DNA from 2 places in the Sphingomonas sp. ABOLG genome. Region 1 is predicted to be linked to the other one. Evidence: predicted binding sites of a transcription regulator. Region 1 holds the regulator's gene; the other holds the start of a gene.

Region 1 (4,290 bases):
GATGACGCGCGAAAAGCAGGTTGAACAGCGCTGTTCGCGCGCCCCCTACATGCAGGAATCCGGTGGGTGAGGGGGCGAACCGTGTGACGACGGTTGCATCGCGGGTTTCAGTGGTTGCGCTCAAGCGCGCTTGCTCCCAGGCTGATGGATAACATGGCGACTACGGCCGCGCCCGCCCCTAGCACTTACGCCCCCGCGCTTCAAACCGCGCGGGCGCGTGTGGAATCGTGGCTGGAGGCGGAGCGCGACCAGCTGCCGCTATGGCTGCCGGTGGCGCTGGGCGGCGGGGTGGCGGCGTGGTTCGTCCTTCCCAATAGCAGCGCGTGGCGCGCCGCGTTGCTGGGCGCCGCCGCGCTCGCCCTCCTCGCGCTTGCGGCATCCTCCGCCGGTAGTCGCGCTGCCCGGGTGGCGGCGATCGGCAGCATTGCTTTCGCGGCCGGGCTCGCGCTGGTGTGGCTGCGGGCGGAAACGGCGGCCGCGCCCGTCCTTGCGCGTCCCGCGATCGCGACTTTCACTGGGCGGGTGGAGGCAATGAACGCATTGCCGGCGCGGGGCCTAGTGCGGCTGCGGCTCGGCGATCTTGAGTGGCTTGATCGCAGGCCGCCGCGTGCGCCCCTCCACGTGCGCGTCAACGTAGCAGAGCAGGACGTGCCGGCCGGGCTGCTGCCTGGGACGCGGATCAGCCTGCGCGCGCGGTTGATGCCGCCTCCGCCGCCGGCGGTGCCGGGCGCCTATGATTTCGCGCGCGTGGCATGGTTCAGCGGGATTGGTGCCACCGGGCGGGCGCTCGGCTCACCCGAGATCCTGGCGGGTGCGGTCGCTGGAGAGCCGTTCCGCGCGCGCCTGTCCCGCCACATCCAGCACAATTTGGAGGGAAGTGCCGGCGGCATCGCCGCCGCGCTGGCGACCGGCGATACCGGGGGGATCGAGGAACCGGATCACGAGGCGATGCGCCGCTCCGGCCTTGCGCATCTTCTGTCGGTCAGTGGACTCCATATCACCGCGGTCGTCGGCCTGACGATGCTGCTCGCCGCACGACTGCTCGCGCTCAACATGCGGCTCGCGCTCACCGGTCGGGTTCCGCTGATCGCAGCGGCGACCGCTGCCGTGACCGCGCTCGGCTATACCTGGCTGACCGGGAGCGAGGTGCCCACGATCCGCAGTTGCATCGCCGCCTTGCTGGTGCTCGCCGCCATGGCGATGGGGCGAGAGGCGCTGACCTTGCGGCTGGTGGCGACCGGCGCACTCGTCGTGCTGCTGCTCTGGCCGGCGTCCCTGGCGGGGCCCAGCTTCCAGCTCTCCTTCGCCGCCGTCACTGCGATCATCGCGCTGGCTGAGCATCCGGCGGTCCGCCGCTGGTTCGCGCCGCGCGAGGAATCATGGGGCCGCCGCCTCCTGCGCAATGGCGGCTCGTTGCTGCTGACCGGCGCGATCGTCGAAGTCGCGTTGATGCCGATCGCCGTCTTCCACTTCCACAAGGCCGGCATCTATGGCGCGCTGGCCAATATCGTCGCCATCCCGCTGACCACCTTTGTCGTGATGCCGCTGGAGGCATTGGCGCTGCTGTTCGATACGACGGGGCTCGGCGCGCCCTTCTGGTGGCTGACGGGGCAGGGGTTATCGCTATTGTTGTGGATCGCCCGGACGACGGCGGCGGCGCCTGGGGCGGTCGCGGCACTGCCAGCGATGCCGGCGGGCGCCTTCGCGTTGATGGTCGGCGGCGGGCTGTGGCTGGCGCTCTGGCGGACGCGCTGGCGGCGGATCGGCTTGATCCCGGTCGCGGTCGGCGCGCTTTGGGCGCTCGCGACACCGCCCTCCGACCTTCTGGTAACCGGCGACGGACGGCATCTCGGCGTGCGGCTGCCCGATGGGCGCGTAGCGCTGCTGCGCGATCGGGCGGGCGATTATGCGCGTGACATGCTGGCGGAAAATGGCGGATCTGACGCCGAACCGGTGCTCTTGTCCGATCAGGGCGCGGCGCGCTGTTCGCGCGATCTATGCCGCGTCGATCTGCCGGTCGGCGACCGCACATGGCGCGTGCTGGCGACGCGCAGCGCCTATCTGGTTCCCGTCGGCGCGCTGATCCAGGCATGCCGCAATGCCGATATCGTGGTCAGCGAACGCCGCCTGCCGCGTCGCTGTACGCCGCGATGGCTGCGCCTCGATCGTGAGATGCTCGCGCGAACCGGCGGGGTGGCGATTTCGCTCTCTACCGGGCGCGTCGATACCGTGATCCGCCCCGGCGATGCTCACCCCTGGGTGCTCGCCGGGATGCCAATCCTGCCGGGCCGCTCAACGAACCGCTGGCGCAAGGATGAACAACCGACGTTTCGCCCGGAGAAAGCGTTCAGCCCGCTGCCGGCGGGCCTGCGCCCGGCCAATCAGGAATAACGCCGCAGAATCCCGGCCAACTTGCCCTGCACCCGCACCTGCGCTGGCGCATAACGCTGCGGATCATAGGAGCGGTTCGCCGGGTCGAGCCGGATCATCGTGCCTTCGCGCCGAAAATATTTCAGCGTCGCCTCGCTGTCCTCGATCAGCGCGACCACGATCTCGCCATCGCGCGCCACATCCTGCTTGCGGATCAAGGCGAAGTCGCCGTCGAGGATGCCCGCCTCGACCATCGAGTCGCCGGCAACCTCAAGTGCGAAATGCTCACCCGAGCCCAAAAGCGCCGCCGGCACCGGCAGGCTGGTGGAGCCTTCGAGCGCCTCGATCGGGGCGCCGGCCGCGATCCGCCCGTGCAGCGGCACTTCGACGACGTCGTTGGCCGGTTCCGGCAATGTAGGCGCCGGCGTGGATGAACGGACCGCCTCGCGGCTTTCCGGACGGTCGGGCACCTTCAGCACTTCCAGCGCGCGGGCGCGGTTGGGCAAGCGACGCAGAAAGCCACGCTCTTCCAGCGCAGAAATGAGGCGGTGGACCCCGGACTTCGATTTCAGGTCCAGCGCATCCTTCATCTCTTCGAACGAAGGGGAGACGCCGGTTTCGGCCAGTCGATCATTGATGAAACAGATCAACTCGTGCTGCTTTTTGGTGAGCATGCATCATCTCCGCGGCGAACAGACTGGGAACCTTTAAGGAACGTAAACCGACGCGTCAAGCAATCACGAGGATTTCTGCCGAGTCGCCCATCGCCGCAGCAGGAGCATGTGGTTGACGAACGACGAGGCAGCCTGCCCGTGCCAACGTTCGTAGCATGGAACTGTCCTGGATCGTAGCAACATAGGCCCGTCCATCGCGCAACTCTGCGCGTAGATAATCAGTGCGCGGGCCATTGGCCGGCAACGCTTCGCCAAGGATGCCGGTGGTCGTTTGTGGCAGGGGCTGCGCCGCCCCGGCAAGCGCCGCGACCATCGGCTTCACGAACAGCAAGCCGGTGACAAAGGCGGAGACGGGGTTTCCCGGTAGCCCCAGCACGGCCATGTCGCCGCGCCACCCCGCCATCAGCGGCTTGCCGGGGCGAAGCGCGATGCGCCAGAAATCGATCGCGGCGCCCGCCGCCTGCAGCGCAGGACGAACCAGGTCGTGATCCCCAACCGAGGCGCCACCGGTGGTGACGAGGACGTCGGCCGCCACATGGCGGAACGTGTCGGTCAGCGGTTCCAACCGGTCAGGGAGGATGCCGAGGTCGATGATCTCCACCGGAAGATCCGCGAGCAGCGCCCGTAGCAGCAGGCGGTTCGATTCCGGTAGTCGGCCGGGCTCGACGGCCCGTCCGGGTTCGACCAGTTCATCGCCCGTCGCGGCGATCGCCACACGAACCCGGCGCCGGACGGTGACGTCGCCCAGCCCCCCGGTGGCCGCCACCGCCAGGCGCGCCGGCGTCAGCCGTTCGCCGGCCGCGACCAGCGTATCGCCGTTCGCAAAATCGAGCCCGCGTCGCCGGATGTTGGCGCCCTCGCGTGCCGGTCCTTCGCCATCGAGCCATAAGGTATCGCCGTCGTGACGGGCCTCTTCCTGCACCATCACCGTGTCGGCGCCCTCGGGCACGGCGGCGCCAGTGAAGATCCGGGTCGCCTGGCCCGCCTTCACGGCACCTGCAAATGGCCGTCCGGCGGCGCTCTCGCCGATCACTCGCATCGGGCCCGGCAGGTCACTGAACCGCACGGCATAGCCGTCCATCGCCGACAGGTCGCGCTCGGGCTGGGTACGGCACGCGATCAACGGGACCGCCACCCAGCGTCCGATCGCGTCCGCCAGCGGCAGCGTTTCGGTCGACAGCGCGGGCGCCGCAGCCAACAGGCGCGCCTGCGCCTCTGCGACAGGAAGCAATTCGCTCATGATCCG
Region 2 (4,290 bases), on a different contig from region 1:
TCGTTCAGCACCTTGGCGACCGGCGCCAGGCAGTTGGTGGTGCACGATGCGTTGGACACGATCGTGTGGCCGGCCTCCAGCTTGTCATGGTTGACGCCATACACGACGGTAAGGTCGACATGCTTGCCGGGGGCGGAGATCAGCACCTTCTTGGCGCCTGCCGCAATGTGCTTTTCGCACGATGCGCGATCGGTGAAGAAGCCGGTGCATTCCAGCACCAGGTCGACGCCCAGTTCCTTGTGCGGCAGGTTCGCCGGGTCGCGCTCCGCGGTCACGCGGATGTGCTTGCCGTCGATGACCAGGTCGTTGCCGACCGCCTCGACGGTGCCCGGATACTTGCCGTGAACGCTGTCACGGCTGAACAGCCATGCGTTGGACTTGGCATCGGCGAGATCGTTGATCGCCACCAGTTCGAGATCGCTGCCGCCGCGCTCCAGCATCGCACGTGCCACCAAGCGTCCGATGCGGCCGAAGCCGTTGATCGCAACCTTCGTCATAATGCCGACTCACCTCTCGTTCAGATTTTGGCGCGCTGTCGCAAGAGAAGCATGATGCGTCAACCGGACGGCCGCCAGCTGTGGGTTACGCGCACAAGCCCGGGGGTTGCCGTTGCGGCACCGCGATCCTAATCCGGTCCCATGACACAAAGCGACGCTGTGACGCGGATTCATGCCGCGATCAGGCGCATCGAGGCGGCCATGGACAGCCGTGAGCAGCAGACCGAGACATTGCGCAAGCGGCACGCCGCCTTGCGTGGCGAGGTCGCGCAGGCGGTCGCCGCGATCGACGCACTGGTCGCCGCGCAGGACGCCACTGATCAGGACAGCACTGGCGATACCGCGCCGGAGGGCGATCGCTGATGGCGCGCGTATCCCTCGACATCGGCGGCACGCGCTGGACGGTCAACACCCGAGAGGGCGGCGAGGCGGAGGTGCAGCGCCTCGGCCGGATCGTGGCGGAACGCTGGCCGCAGGCGCTGCGCGCGGCCGGCGACGGCGGCATCCCGCAGGCGCTGCTCCTCACCGCGCTGATGCTCGCCGACGAGGTGAGCGAGGCGCAGGCGCAGCTCGCCGATCAGGCCACCCGGCTGGAGGCACAATCCGTCCAGATCGAGGAGCAATCGGCGCTGCTCGATGCGCAGGCGTCGCAGCTGGAGGAACAATCCGCCCTGCTCGATGCGCAAACCGCGCAGTTCAACGATCAGGCGGCGCAGCTGGCGACGCCGTCCGTTCCATCCGACAGCGCGCAGGCCGAGGCGGTCGACCTCGATACGCTCGTCGCAATCGCCGAACGGTTGGAAGGATTGGCGGAGGCCCTTGAGCAACCCGCCCCGAATGACTAGTTTGGTCGTGACGGGTACTGCCCGGTACGAGCCTAGACTTATCCCTGAGGCTATTCATCATCCATGGGGGCTGTCCCTGCCCGGGCCCTGGCCCGACGCACATGGTCCCCACCTGACGTACTGGGCGTCAGTGGATATCCCGGCAAACGGCCATGGCGGTCCCGTCACCCGCCCCCGTGCATCATGAACGACGCGCCGCTGGACAAGCAGGCGCTGCGCCGCGCCGCCCGATCTGCGCGCCAGGCGCTCGGCCCTCATCCGCCGATCATCGCACCGCCACCGCCCTTCACCGCGTTGCTCGCGCCGGGAATGATCGTCGCCAGCTATGTGCCCGTCGGCAGCGAGGCGGATCCCACCGCTCTGGTCAGCGCGGCGCGCGCGGCGGGATGCCGGATCGCGCTGCCGCATGTGATTGATCGCGAAACACCGCTGCGCTTCCTCGAATGGCAGCATGACGCGCCGCTCGCGACCGGCCCGTTCCGCCTTCGCCAGCCCGACGCCGATGCGCCCGAACGGGTGCCCGACCTGATCCTCACACCATTGGTCGCGTTCGATCGGACGCTCGCCCGGCTCGGCCAGGGTGCCGGCCATTACGATCGCGCCTTTGCCGCCTACCCGAATGCGCACCGCATCGGGGTTGCCTTTTCGGTGCAGGAGGTCGAACGGCTCCCGGTCGATCCGTGGGACGTCCCGCTCCACGCGATCATCACCGAACAGGAATGGATCACCTCATGACGCCGTCCTGGCGCAAGCCGGTGGGGATGCTCGCCATCCTCCTTCTCATCACCGTCTGGTGCGCGCTGATCGTCAGCCTTTCTGGCACCGTCGGCGAGTGGCATGCGCTGGTGCAGGCGCTGTTCTACGTGGTGGCCGGCATCATCTGGATCGCGCCGCTCAAGCCGTTGCTGCGCTGGATGGAAACCGGCCGCTGGCGCTGACCTGATCACCGCGGGGCGGTTCTTCCCGACTGCTGGCCATGCTCGGGCGATCGCTGGCCGAATTTAGTCGGAGACAGGCCGGCCTTCGCCGACTTCAGCGCTTTATGTTCCGTCTTTGTTCCGCTATATCGTGGTTCGGACCATCATGCGCAAACCACGCTCCCATCGCGGCGCGACCATCAACCCGGTCAGCGATCGCTTCAACCTCGCCGCGCGAGAGGCCGACGGCGACTGGCTCGACATGCGCGACATGATCGACGGCCCGCCCCCACCCGTCCGCACCACCGTCCAGCAACTGTCGGCCAAGACGATCATTTCACACAATAAAAGCCCCGATATCCCGTTCGATCGCAGCATCAATCCCTATGTCGGCTGCGAACACGGCTGCATCTATTGTTTCGCCCGTCCCACCCATGCCTTCCATGATCTATCGCCCGGCATCGATTTCGAAACCAAACTCTTCGCCAAACCTGACGCATCCCGCCTGCTTCGCGAGGAACTTGCCAAACCCTCCTACCGCTGCGCCCCCATTGCGCTGGGCACCAACACCGATCCCTATCAGCCGATCGAGGCGCACTGGCAGATCATGCGCGGCATCATCGAGGTGCTTTCGGCCTGCAGTCATCCGCTTGTAATCACGACCAAATCTGACCGCGTGGTGCGCGACATCGACCTGCTCGCCCTCATGGCCGAGCGCAATCTGGTCAGCGTCGCCATCTCCGTCACTTCGCTCGATCCACGGATCGCCATGACGATCGAACCTCGTGCGCCGCATCCCGAACGCCGCCTCGCCGCGGTCACGAAGCTGACCACCGCAGGCATTCCCACCTACGTCAACATGGCCCCCGTTATCCCCGCCATCACCGATCATGAGGTGGAGACGATCGTCGCGCGTGCCGCAGCGGCTGGCGCGCTGGATGTGTCGTTCATCCCCGTGCGGCTGCCTTGGGAGGTCGCTCCGCTGTTCCGCGCGTGGCTCGACGAACACTTCCCCGATCGCGCGGCCAAGGTGATGGCGACGATCGCCTCGCTGCGTGGTGGCAGGGACAATGACCCCGCCTTCTTCTCACGAATGCGAGGCCAAGGTCCGTGGGCAGACCTCCTCCGAACCCGCTTCGACATCGCCCGGCGGCGGCACGGCATCGTCCGTCGCGCCGAGCGCCTTGGGCTCAGGACCGACCTGTTCCGACCACCGCTGGGCGCCCAGGGCGAGTTGTTCGGCTGAGCGTCGCTACCAATCAAAACCGTGCGGAGCCGCTCACGAAAATTGTTGCCCGGTCGGGATCCCCGCTGAACCGATCCGCAACCCCAAGCCGCAGCTCCACGGGGGATGTCGAGTGTGCGGCTCCGATCACGGGCTAGCGCATATTCCGCCGCGCTCATGAACATGCCCCGGATCGACCGTATATGAACTCTCGGTCATGTTCGGCCGGTCGGGACTGATCTCCGGCATTGCCTCGAGCGGGGTTGGTTGGAACAGCGAGCAGACCGGCTGGGTCCCGCTTACCGCCCCTCCGCTGGCAGTTCCGCGCCGCCAGCAGCGAGGAGGAGCGCGGCGAGGAACATCAGCCGACCAGCGAGAGCCGGGTCTCGGATTGGCGCAGGGTCACGGTGCTGACGCCTGGCAGTTCCTCGATCCTGTGCACCAGTTCAAGGTCGAGGAGAAAGTCCCGCCCGAGCAGCACCGTCGCCTCGCCACTGCCCACAGCCTCGCCGACGGGCGCGCGCAGGAGCACTTCGCCGCGGGCGCCGCGTTGATGTTCCAGCACGGCGGCCAAGGCGGGCAAGGCAGCCGCGGAGGTTACCGCCACTTCAATGACAAACCGCGCCTGCGAGGCGAGCGTCTCGAATGGCTGCAGCCGCTTCACCGTCACCCGCGGTGTTTCCTCGCCCGGTCGCCGGTCAAGCTCGACCGTGGCAAGGCCACAGCCCCCCGCCCGCGCTGCCTCTTCAAGATCGGCCGCCACCGCATCGTCGAAGCAGGTCGCAACGAACTGGCCGCTCTGGTCG

What was found. The regulator LexA, encoded in region 1, represses DNA repair genes until DNA is damaged. The targets are predictions, from matches to a motif close to GTTCCNCNCTTGTTCT.
Region 2: CA236_RS02330 (PA0069 family radical SAM protein) is a predicted target of LexA. The motif match lies at 2,387-2,402, and genes of this name have one in related genera.

What each region holds. Positions count from the first base shown of each region.
Region 1 covers NZ_QQWW01000013.1:78,063-82,352, reverse strand. The annotation lists gene gltX (glutamate--tRNA ligase) at 1-124, opposite strand, end outside; gene CA236_RS14580 (ComEC/Rec2 family competence protein) at 154-2,391, shown strand; gene lexA (transcriptional repressor LexA) at 2,382-3,044, opposite strand; gene CA236_RS14570 (molybdopterin molybdotransferase MoeA) at 3,100-4,284, opposite strand.
Region 2 covers NZ_QQWW01000002.1:65,416-69,705, reverse strand. The annotation lists gene gap (type I glyceraldehyde-3-phosphate dehydrogenase) at 1-500, opposite strand, end outside; gene CA236_RS02350 (hypothetical protein) at 657-860, shown strand; gene zapA (cell division protein ZapA) at 860-1,342, shown strand; gene CA236_RS02340 (5-formyltetrahydrofolate cyclo-ligase) at 1,526-2,077, shown strand; gene CA236_RS02335 (DUF2842 domain-containing protein) at 2,074-2,280, shown strand; gene CA236_RS02330 (PA0069 family radical SAM protein) at 2,426-3,505, shown strand; gene dnaE (DNA polymerase III subunit alpha) at 3,846-4,290, opposite strand, start outside.